One region of the Tatumella ptyseos genome, then DNA from elsewhere that is predicted to be linked to it. Evidence: riboswitches for the same ligand, from Rfam matches in the RefSeq annotation. Region 1 holds a riboswitch; each other region holds the start of a gene.
What was found. A riboswitch is a leader RNA that binds a small molecule or an ion and turns the genes downstream of it on or off. The one in region 1 is predicted to bind thiamine pyrophosphate.
Positions count from the first base shown of each region.

Region 2: it holds a riboswitch for thiamine pyrophosphate, as region 1 does, so the genes downstream of both, thiC (phosphomethylpyrimidine synthase ThiC) here and QJR74_RS14275 (FAD-dependent oxidoreductase) in region 1, are expected to answer to the same signal.
Region 3: it holds a riboswitch for thiamine pyrophosphate, as region 1 does, so the genes downstream of both, thiB (thiamine ABC transporter substrate binding subunit) here and QJR74_RS14275 (FAD-dependent oxidoreductase) in region 1, are expected to answer to the same signal.
Region 4: it holds a riboswitch for thiamine pyrophosphate, as region 1 does, so the genes downstream of both, thiM (hydroxyethylthiazole kinase) here and QJR74_RS14275 (FAD-dependent oxidoreductase) in region 1, are expected to answer to the same signal.

Region 1 is NZ_CP130649.1:3,022,909-3,025,109, forward strand. It holds gene thiS (sulfur carrier protein ThiS) at 1-68, opposite strand, end outside; gene QJR74_RS14275 (FAD-dependent oxidoreductase) at 52-996, opposite strand; TPP riboswitch at 1,108-1,228, opposite strand; gene rluF (23S rRNA pseudouridine(2604) synthase RluF) at 1,303-2,172, opposite strand.
Region 2 is NZ_CP130649.1:2,919,177-2,921,377, forward strand. It holds gene nudC (NAD(+) diphosphatase) at 1-217, opposite strand, end outside; gene rsd (sigma D regulator) at 314-865, shown strand; TPP riboswitch at 949-1,049, shown strand; gene thiC (phosphomethylpyrimidine synthase ThiC) at 1,136-2,201, shown strand, end outside.
Region 3 is NZ_CP130649.1:2,505,466-2,507,666, reverse strand. It holds gene thiP (thiamine/thiamine pyrophosphate ABC transporter permease) at 1-216, opposite strand, end outside; gene thiB (thiamine ABC transporter substrate binding subunit) at 192-1,190, opposite strand; TPP riboswitch at 1,233-1,327, opposite strand; gene QJR74_RS11940 (aspartate aminotransferase family protein) at 1,412-2,201, opposite strand, start outside.
Region 4 is NZ_CP130649.1:1,901,145-1,903,345, forward strand. It holds gene thiD (bifunctional hydroxymethylpyrimidine kinase/phosphomethylpyrimidine kinase) at 1-172, opposite strand, end outside; gene thiM (hydroxyethylthiazole kinase) at 172-963, opposite strand; TPP riboswitch at 997-1,091, opposite strand; gene dsdC (DNA-binding transcriptional regulator DsdC) at 1,210-2,070, opposite strand.

The sequences.
Region 1 (2,201 bases):
TCGAGTAGTAGGCCCGCTAACTCAGTTGCCTCGGTCACCACAGGCTGACCATTAAGTAAGATTTGCATTGCTCTTTTCCTTCGCTAACTGTTCAACAAGTTGCTGTGCGACCATCGGGGCTAATAGAAAACCGTGGCGGTACATACCGTTCAAATAAAAACGGTTGTCTTGATAGTGAAAACAGGGGAGATTGTTGGGATAAGCCGGACGTAAGCCACTGGCGGTCTCGATAATTTCCGCCTCCGCCAGTGCCGGATGTAAGGTATAAGCGGCACTCAATAACTCCATCGCCGCCCGCGCACTCATACCACGATTATCGTCAGTCTCCACCATCGTCGCGCCCAGCATGAATTCTCCAGCACCGCGTGGTACCAGATAGCAAGGAAATCGAGGATGTAATAACCGGATGGGCCGTGAAAAATCGAGTTCATCACTACGCAAACGCAGCATTTCACCGCGTACCGCACGCAGCGATGATAGATCTGCCCGAGCCTTAATTCCCCGACAATCAATAATCTTGCCGCTGGGCTGAGAGGAATGAAATACTACGCCTTGCTCCTGTAACTGCTGGGCGAGGGAAGCTAAGGCTTGGCGAGGATTGAGGTGCCCTTCTTCAGCAAAAAAAAGCCCGCGATCAAAGCGTGAGCCAAGTTCGGCTTCAAGCTCCTCTGGCTTCACCCACTGATGGTGGATTGTTTTACTGGCAAAAACGTGAAGTTCTTGCTGATCTCTAGCAGGGGCAACCACCAAGGTTCCACGCTGTTGTACATCAGGTACGCGCTGTTGCCACCAGGCAAGCGAGTGCTGCCCAAGCGTGACAACCTCGTTGGGGGCGCTCTCTGCTTCACAATAAGGCGCTAACATTCCCCCTGCATACCATGATGCGGTGGGAGAGTCAGGCTGCTCGATCAGTTCAACCTGTTCGCCCTGTTCGACTAATAGTTTTGCTACGCAGAGTCCGCTTACGCCGCGACCAAGAACACTCCAGCGACTCATTGTCTGGCCTGAGTGGTAGAGAGGAGAAAATACATGGATGGCCTCTTAGTGAGAGACCCAGATAAGGCAGAGGGAATAAGACACTTACCCTTTAAGGGCTATGCCAAGTTGCTCATCGGCAACCCGTCTTCCTACGCCAGTATTAACTGGGTCAGGTTCAAAGGGTCGCTGCACGGCGTCATACGCTCACAGCCTCTCAGTCTCTTTACGCGAGACTCCCCCGACTTTTATTTAGTTGTAATTGAGGCAAGCCTTCGCGTCAAGTACCAATATAGAACTGTCACAGCGCATGGCACGCCAATCCACTTATCGTCCTTTCTTTTGACGCCCCGGCTTAGTGAATTTTTGCCGTGCGGGCGGCTTTTTCGTTGAACGAGCAGGCATGACCGGGGGGGCAATATCTGGTCTTTTAAGGGCTTTTTTCGCCGGTTTTTTCTCAACCGGTTTATCCTCTGATGAAGAATCTTCAATCAGGTTAAACAGGTCAATTAACTCGTCATCAGTGAGATCACGCCATTCCCCTACAGGGATACCTGCCAGGCTCACGTTCATAATGCGGGTACGTTCAAGTTTAGTCACTTCAAAACCAAAGTGAGTACACATCCGACGGATTTGCCGATTTAAGCCTTGAACAAGAATGATACGGAAAACATGCGTATCGAGCTTTTTAACTTTACACTTCTTCGTTACCGTTCCCAGAATAGGCACACCCGCGCCCATTCCACGGATAAATTCGTCGGTGATCGGTTTATCTACCGTCACGATATACTCTTTTTCGTGGTTATTTCCGGCACGTAAAATTTTATTTACCAAATCGCCATGGTTAGTTAAAAAGATTAGACCTTGAGAGTCTTTATCCAGCCGACCAATCGGAAAAACACGCTTACTATGATTGACAAAATCACCGATATTATCGCGCTCTGTCTCTTCCATAGTGGTGACGATACCCACCGGTTTATTGAGCGCGATTAAGATCAAGTCATCTTCACTACGGGGTTCGATCAGCTGACCATTAACCATCACTTTATCATCAGGATAAACCTGAGCCCCAACAGCGGCGCGTCGTCCATTAATGAAGACGTTACCCTGTTCAATGTAACGATCGGCATCGCGACGAGAGCAAATACCGCTCTCACTAATATATTTGTTGAGACGTACAGATGTGTTAGTCAGCATGGTTCCTCCGAAAAAACGGACTATACCTG
Region 2 (2,201 bases), 100 kb from region 1:
GCAATTTATCATCCCCCAAAAGGCGACGAACACTTTCCATATCGGTAGACTGATGTTGGCAAATCAGATAGCAGGGTTTCCCTTGATATTCACCTATTTGTCGCGCACCCTCTGGGTTAAGGCCGAGTTCGCTGGCCTTTCCAAAAGGAAGTTGGCCTTGGGGTAGCCAAAGATCCCGACCTTCGCTACACACCCACCATCCCTCTTGTTCTGTCATCTGATTAGATTTAACCACGCTATGCCTCCTAAAAGTCAGGTGAATTCATTAATATAGTCTACGCTTAGTTAACTAACCTTATTCGGAGCAGCCATCATGCTGACTAAACTAGCTAACTTAAGCGAAAAAATGACGGTAAGCCACCCAATGATTGACCAGTGGCTGGCTAGCCGCCGTGAATTATTGGTTGCTTACTACCAATTAATTGGACTCATTCCACAGAAAAATGAAAGTGAACGTTGTGATGAAGTAACACTTGATGCTTTCTGTCAGCGCCTTGTTGATTACCTTTCATCTGGACACTTTAAACACTATCAGCAAATTGAGTTATTGCTGGCCTCACCAGCCCAGCAAAATTTGCTGAGCGCCCTGTATCCACAATTAGAAGACAGTACTCAAACTTTACTTGCGCTGTACGATACCTATTTAGAACCCGCTATCGCTAACGGTGAAATCCCTAAATTACGTACTGTAATTTCGGAAGTGGGTATGCAGCTTGATGCGTTGTTTGATCTTGAAGATCAAATGTTACTTTCAACACAGCTAGTCGGTTCGCGTGAAGATTTATCTGAATTAACGAGTACGCCACCTTCAACGAGCCTGTTAAAACCCTCTCCTTCCCTCACATCAGGAACGTTAGACAGTTAATGACTACTGTTGTGAATTATTCTGAATAAGGTTATGGTGCAGTAAGGAGATCGTGAATCTCCTCTTAAAGCGAAGTTAGCTTATTTATCTTGTCGGAGTGCCCTACTGGGCTGAGACCGTTAATTCGGGATCCGCGGAACCTGATCAGGTTAGTACCTGCGAAGGGAACAAGAGTCAATCCTCTACCTTGATCCGTTTTAACACCTTCAAGGTATATTGCTCCTTCCGAACTCCGGACAAGCATTTTTCTTTCAATGTCGAGAAACTGCTATGTCTGAAACGCTATCACGCCGTGAAAAACGCCAACAAGCGCAACAATTCCTGCAATCCTTAACAGGTGCAACCTTTCCCAACTCCACGCGAGAATGGTTGTCCGGTCCACGAGATGATATCCGTGTACCAGTGAGAATGATCCATCTCTCGCCCACATTGAACAGTGATGCTTCTGTTTACGAAGAAAATCCTTCGATTCCTATATACGATACCTCCGGTCCTTTTGGCGATCCTGACTCCACCCCCAATGTTCACGATGGGATTGCACCACTGCGTGCCACATGGATTGCTGAGCGAATGGACTCTGAAGCGATCAAGCATACCGCCTCGGACTACACGCAACAGCGGTTATCCGATGCCACACTCGAAACCATTCGCTTTCAGAAACCCTTTCAATTTCGTAAGGCGGCTGCCGGCGCTTGTGTCACACAGCTACACTATGCCCGTCGCGGTATTATTACCCCTGAGATGGAGTTTATCGCCGTTAGGGAAAACTTGGGGCGAGCGACACTTCCCGTCGGTGACTTATTACGACAACACCCCGGAGCACCTTTCTGCTCGCAGACTCCACAAGAAATTACTGCAGAATTTGTGCGCCAAGAAGTCGCTGCTGGACGAGCGATCATACCGGCCAATATCAACCATCCTGAATCAGAACCCATGATTATTGGCCGTAATTTCTTAGTTAAAGTGAATGCAAATATCGGGAACTCAGCCGTTACCTCTTCGATCGAGGAAGAGGTCGAAAAATTGGTTTGGGCTACCCGCTGGGGAGCTGACACCATTATGGATCTCTCGACAGGACGTAACATTCACGAGACTCGAGAATGGTTATTACGCAATAGCCCAGTGCCTATCGGGACTGTCCCAATATACCAAGCATTAGAGAAAGCTAACGGTATCGCCGAAGATCTGGACTGGCCGCTATTCCGCGATACGCTTATCGAACAAGCTGAACAAGGCGTCGATTATTTTACTATTCACGCTGGGGTGCTATTGCGATATGTGCCAATGACAGCGAAGCGGCTCACCGGTATTGTCTCCCGAGGTGGCTCAATTATGG
Region 3 (2,201 bases), 520 kb from region 1:
ACCGACGGCGATAAGGGCCGAGAGTGAGGCTTGTTTGAACGAAAACGCGATCAAATGAAGAAGGTAGGCATCGTCCAGTAGTCCCCCTAATGAAGGCAAGGGGGCGGCGAACAGCAGCGCGCTAAGCGCTGCGATAAGACAGAAAAGGATAAGAAAGGCCGCAAAGCTGCCGGGAAGACGCCAACGATTCATTAACGCGAAACAGCCATCTGCCATGCTTCGACCCAGGATGCTCGAGAAGCCGCTACTTGTGACGCACTGTATTGTAAGGCTTTCTGAGGCACCGGAAGTTGCTCGATGGCGGTGGGGAGCGGTTGATGCGTAGCCGGATACATCCAGTTGCCCGTCGTCAAGGTTTTTTGGAAATCATCAGACAGTATAAACTGCATAAATTGATGAGCGAGCGCCGGCTGTGGGCTTTTTGCGAGCTGCCCGGCCACTTCAACTTGTAAATAATGACCTTCTGAGAAGTTCGCAGCGGCATAGTCATTATTATGCTCTTCCATAATATGATAAGCCGGTGAAGTGGTGTAGCTTAGCACCAGGTCAGCTTCACCTTTTAAAAATAGTCCATAAGCTTCACTCCATCCGCGAGGGATGGTGACGGTCTTTTTCGCCAACTGCTGCCATGCTTGGGCGGTTTTATCGCCAAATACATGGTTCATCCACAATAAAAGCCCCAGTCCTGGAGTGCTGGTACGGGGATCTTCATAGATGACACGCCATTTTTCAGGGCTTTCGACTAACTCATGTAGACTTTTCGGCGGGTGAGCTAAACGTTTTTTATTATAAACGAAAGCAAAGTAGCCGTAATCATAAGGAATAAAAGTCTTATCGCTCCAGCCATTGGGCACCTTAAGCTTTTGCGTATCAATATTAGCAGGGGCAAAGAGGCCGGTTTTTGTGGCGCTTTCTAATAGATTATTATCCAGTCCCAGCACGACATCCGCTTTACTGCGCGCGCCTTCCATTCGCAGGCGATTAAGCAGTGAAATACCATCTTCTAAGGTGACATAGTGTAATGTACAGCCGCATTGTTTTTCGAAAGCGGTTTTAATTGCCGGGCCTGGTCCCCATTTTGACGCGAAAGAGTCGTAGGTATAGACCGTTAATACTGGCTTAGCCGCCAAGGCGGGCAGTGCGGTGAGGGCCAATAATAACCCTGTAACAAACTTTTTAGTTGGAAACACTTTGCGCTCCTAGAAAATGTTGCTCGTTGGCGCAAAGGATCTGAGAAAGGTGCGCTCAAATCCCTCCGCCGGTATTAACCGGATCAGGTTCTACGGGTGTTTCTCAGCAGTGCGTGACTGCACCCCGTTGAGTCTGAGCATTCTAGGCAATTATTGAGTAAGAGGAAAGCAAAGATCATGAAAGGACGCGCAGCCAGGGCTGACTGCGCGAACGAGAGCGATTAAGGACAGAGTTGTTCCAGTGCGCGATCAAGACCGCCCACTAACCAGTCGATATCCGCGGCTTGGAAAGCCAGAGGCGGGCGCAGTTTTAATACGTTGCCATAAGGACCCGCGACTGACGTGAGGATCCCTTGATCACGCAGGCGCTCGATTAAGTCTAGGGCTAACGCCTTATTCGGTTGTTTAGTCTCCGGATCAGTCACCAATTCAAAGCCAATAAAGAGTCCTGCACCTCGAACATCGCCGACACAGCGATATTTTTGTTGCAAGCGGCTAAGCTCTTCGAGTAATCGAGCGCCCATCATGCGGCTATGCTCTTGCAAGTTCTCTTCTTGAATGACTTTTAATACAGCTTGTGCGGCCGCCATTGAAACAGGGTTACCGCCAAAGGTATTGAAGTAAGGAATATGGTCACTGAACGAGGCGAGCACATCACTTTTCGCAAAGAGTGCCGAGACCGGGATCCCATTCCCCATCGGTTTACCCGTGGTAATAATGTCGGGCACTACGCCGTGGCGCGCAAAGCCCCAGAAGGTATCTCCTGTGCGAGCAAATCCGGGTTGGACTTCGTCCGCAATAAAAATACCGCCGTTCTTATGAACGACATCGATCGCCGCTTTAAGAAAGCCCGGAGGATTGGGTAACACGCCATCTGACGAGAAGATCGAATCGGCAAGAAAGCCTGCAAACTTGATACCGTTTTGTTTCATATCATCAATCTGTTTTTGGATCTCATTGGCAAACCAATGGCCTGGATCGCTGGGTGTTAAACGATAAAAATCCGGGGCA
Region 4 (2,201 bases), 1.1 Mb from region 1:
CAGCCGTCACAGGAAAAATACCTTGTACACCGCAGGTATTTTGCGCCACTAAAGCAGTAATAACGCTCGCGCCATACCCTCCCAACGCACTGAAGGTTTTTAAATCAGCATGGATCCCCGCGCCACCCGAAGGGTCAGTTCCCGCAATGGTTAGAATATTATAAGGGCTCATTATGCCTCCTTCTGCTGCGCAAGACCGTCTAGTAAATGCAGCGCAAAGGTTCCTGGGCCCGCTGCCTGTCGGGCCGCGAACTCAGCCGCCCGTGATAGCATCCAGCATGCACTTGCCACGTTACTAAGCCTGTCCCCCTCTAACGAGGCGAAAGCCGCACAGAGTGCCGACAATGCACAACCGGCCCCCGTCACCCGAGTCGCGAGCACCGAACCTCCTGAAACCCCAAGGGTCCGATCCCCATCAGTGATCAGGTCCACTTCCCCGGTGACCACCACTATGCCCTCAATCGTTATCGCCAGTTTTTGCGCGGCGTCGAGTGCCTGATCGGCGCTGAGTTGCGTTTCTGGCCCTCGGCCACCCGCCGACTCACCCGCTAACACGCTGATTTCCGAGGCATTGCCGCGAATTACGCTCGGATTTAACGACAGTAATTTGCGACAAAATTCGGTCCGCAGCGTTAAGCCTCCGACAGCCACTGGATCCAGTACCCAAGGCTTACCAAAACGATTAGCATTTTCCGCGGCATGGTAATAAGTAGGGCAGTGTTCATGGTGAAGAGTACCCACATTCACTAACAGCCCATCGGCGATCTGCGCAAATTCTTGGCATTCACTCGGATCAATAATCATCGCTGGAATCGCCCCAGCCGCAAGCAGCAGATTGGCAGTAAAATTTTGTACGACTGTGTTAGTGATACAGTGAATGAGGGGGGGATGCTCGGCAAGCTGAGCGATAGCCTGTTGGGCAATGGCTGCATCAAGCTCAGGTATAGCGGTATTTGTGGGCATATTGTCTCCCACCGGCGGTAGAAAGACAGCCCCCAAGGAGGCGAGTGACTTTCCTACGCTGGCATTATCCAGTTCAGGTAGTACGGGTATTTCTCAGCCTGATTAAGTAGGCACCCCGAGTCGAAGAGAAAGCGTTTCTCTATAACTGACCAGCTTAAGAGATGTTGTGTATCGGTGCAAGGAAACTGTCGTCTGGGGCTGTCGAATAAAATGCGTATAACGTACAAAGCGATCCCCAATCCCGTCTCATCCTATGACACCCGCTTGCTCGGCTATCCACGCCATAAACAGTTTAACCTTAGGCCAATGGGTACCTTGCTGTGTATATAACGCGTAGCCATAAGGGCTTACTAAAATCTTATCGGGAAAGGGGGCCACCAAGTTACCTGATTGAAGACTATCTTCGAGTAAACGCATCCGCCCCATGGCAACGCCACCATGATGGAGTGCGGCGGTAACCGATAACGCCATTTGATCGCAATAGAGATGAGAGGCCGCCGCTAAGCTAATATCGAAGGCCTCTGTCCACTGCTGCCACTCATGGTCACCGCTATTCGTCTCCCATGCTTTATGGTCGTGTAATAAGCGGCATTCTTTTAATCGCTCAGGATGATTCACTAATCCAAACTTGTCAGCATAATAGGCTGAGCAAACCGGTGTCATGGATTCGTTCATCAATGGCGTACAGACAAGCCCGGGTAGATTAAGCTGGCCGAAATTGATAGCAATATCGACGCCGAGCTCATCCAACTGGATAGGGTCATTGCCCGTTGAGAGGCAAACTTCGATACCAGGATATCGGTCTAAAAAATCACTCAGCCGGGGAACGAGCCATGCCTGCGCAAAAGAGGGGCGAGTATAGAGACTCAAGCGCCCTTCTACTCCTTGGTGTTTTAGAGAAAGCAGCTCTTTATTCAGTAAATCGAAAGAATGCGTTATTTTCTGGAAAAGGCGAGCCCCCTCAGTTGTTAAGGTAATTTTGCGGTGCGAGCGAGTAAAAAGCGGCAAGTTGAGCTCATGCTCCAAATGACGAATACGGTGACTGACGGCGCTGGGCGTTAAGCAGAGTATTCTTGCGGCTACAGCAATAGAGCCTTTTTCCGCCACCAAGGCGAAGGTTTGTAAGCGGTTAAGCTGACCTGCTTGAAAACTGTTCAGAATAGTAGCCTCATGATCAACGCCTAGGTTTTATGTGACCTAGGCACTAGGCGGCCATAATGCAATAAATTCATAATAGG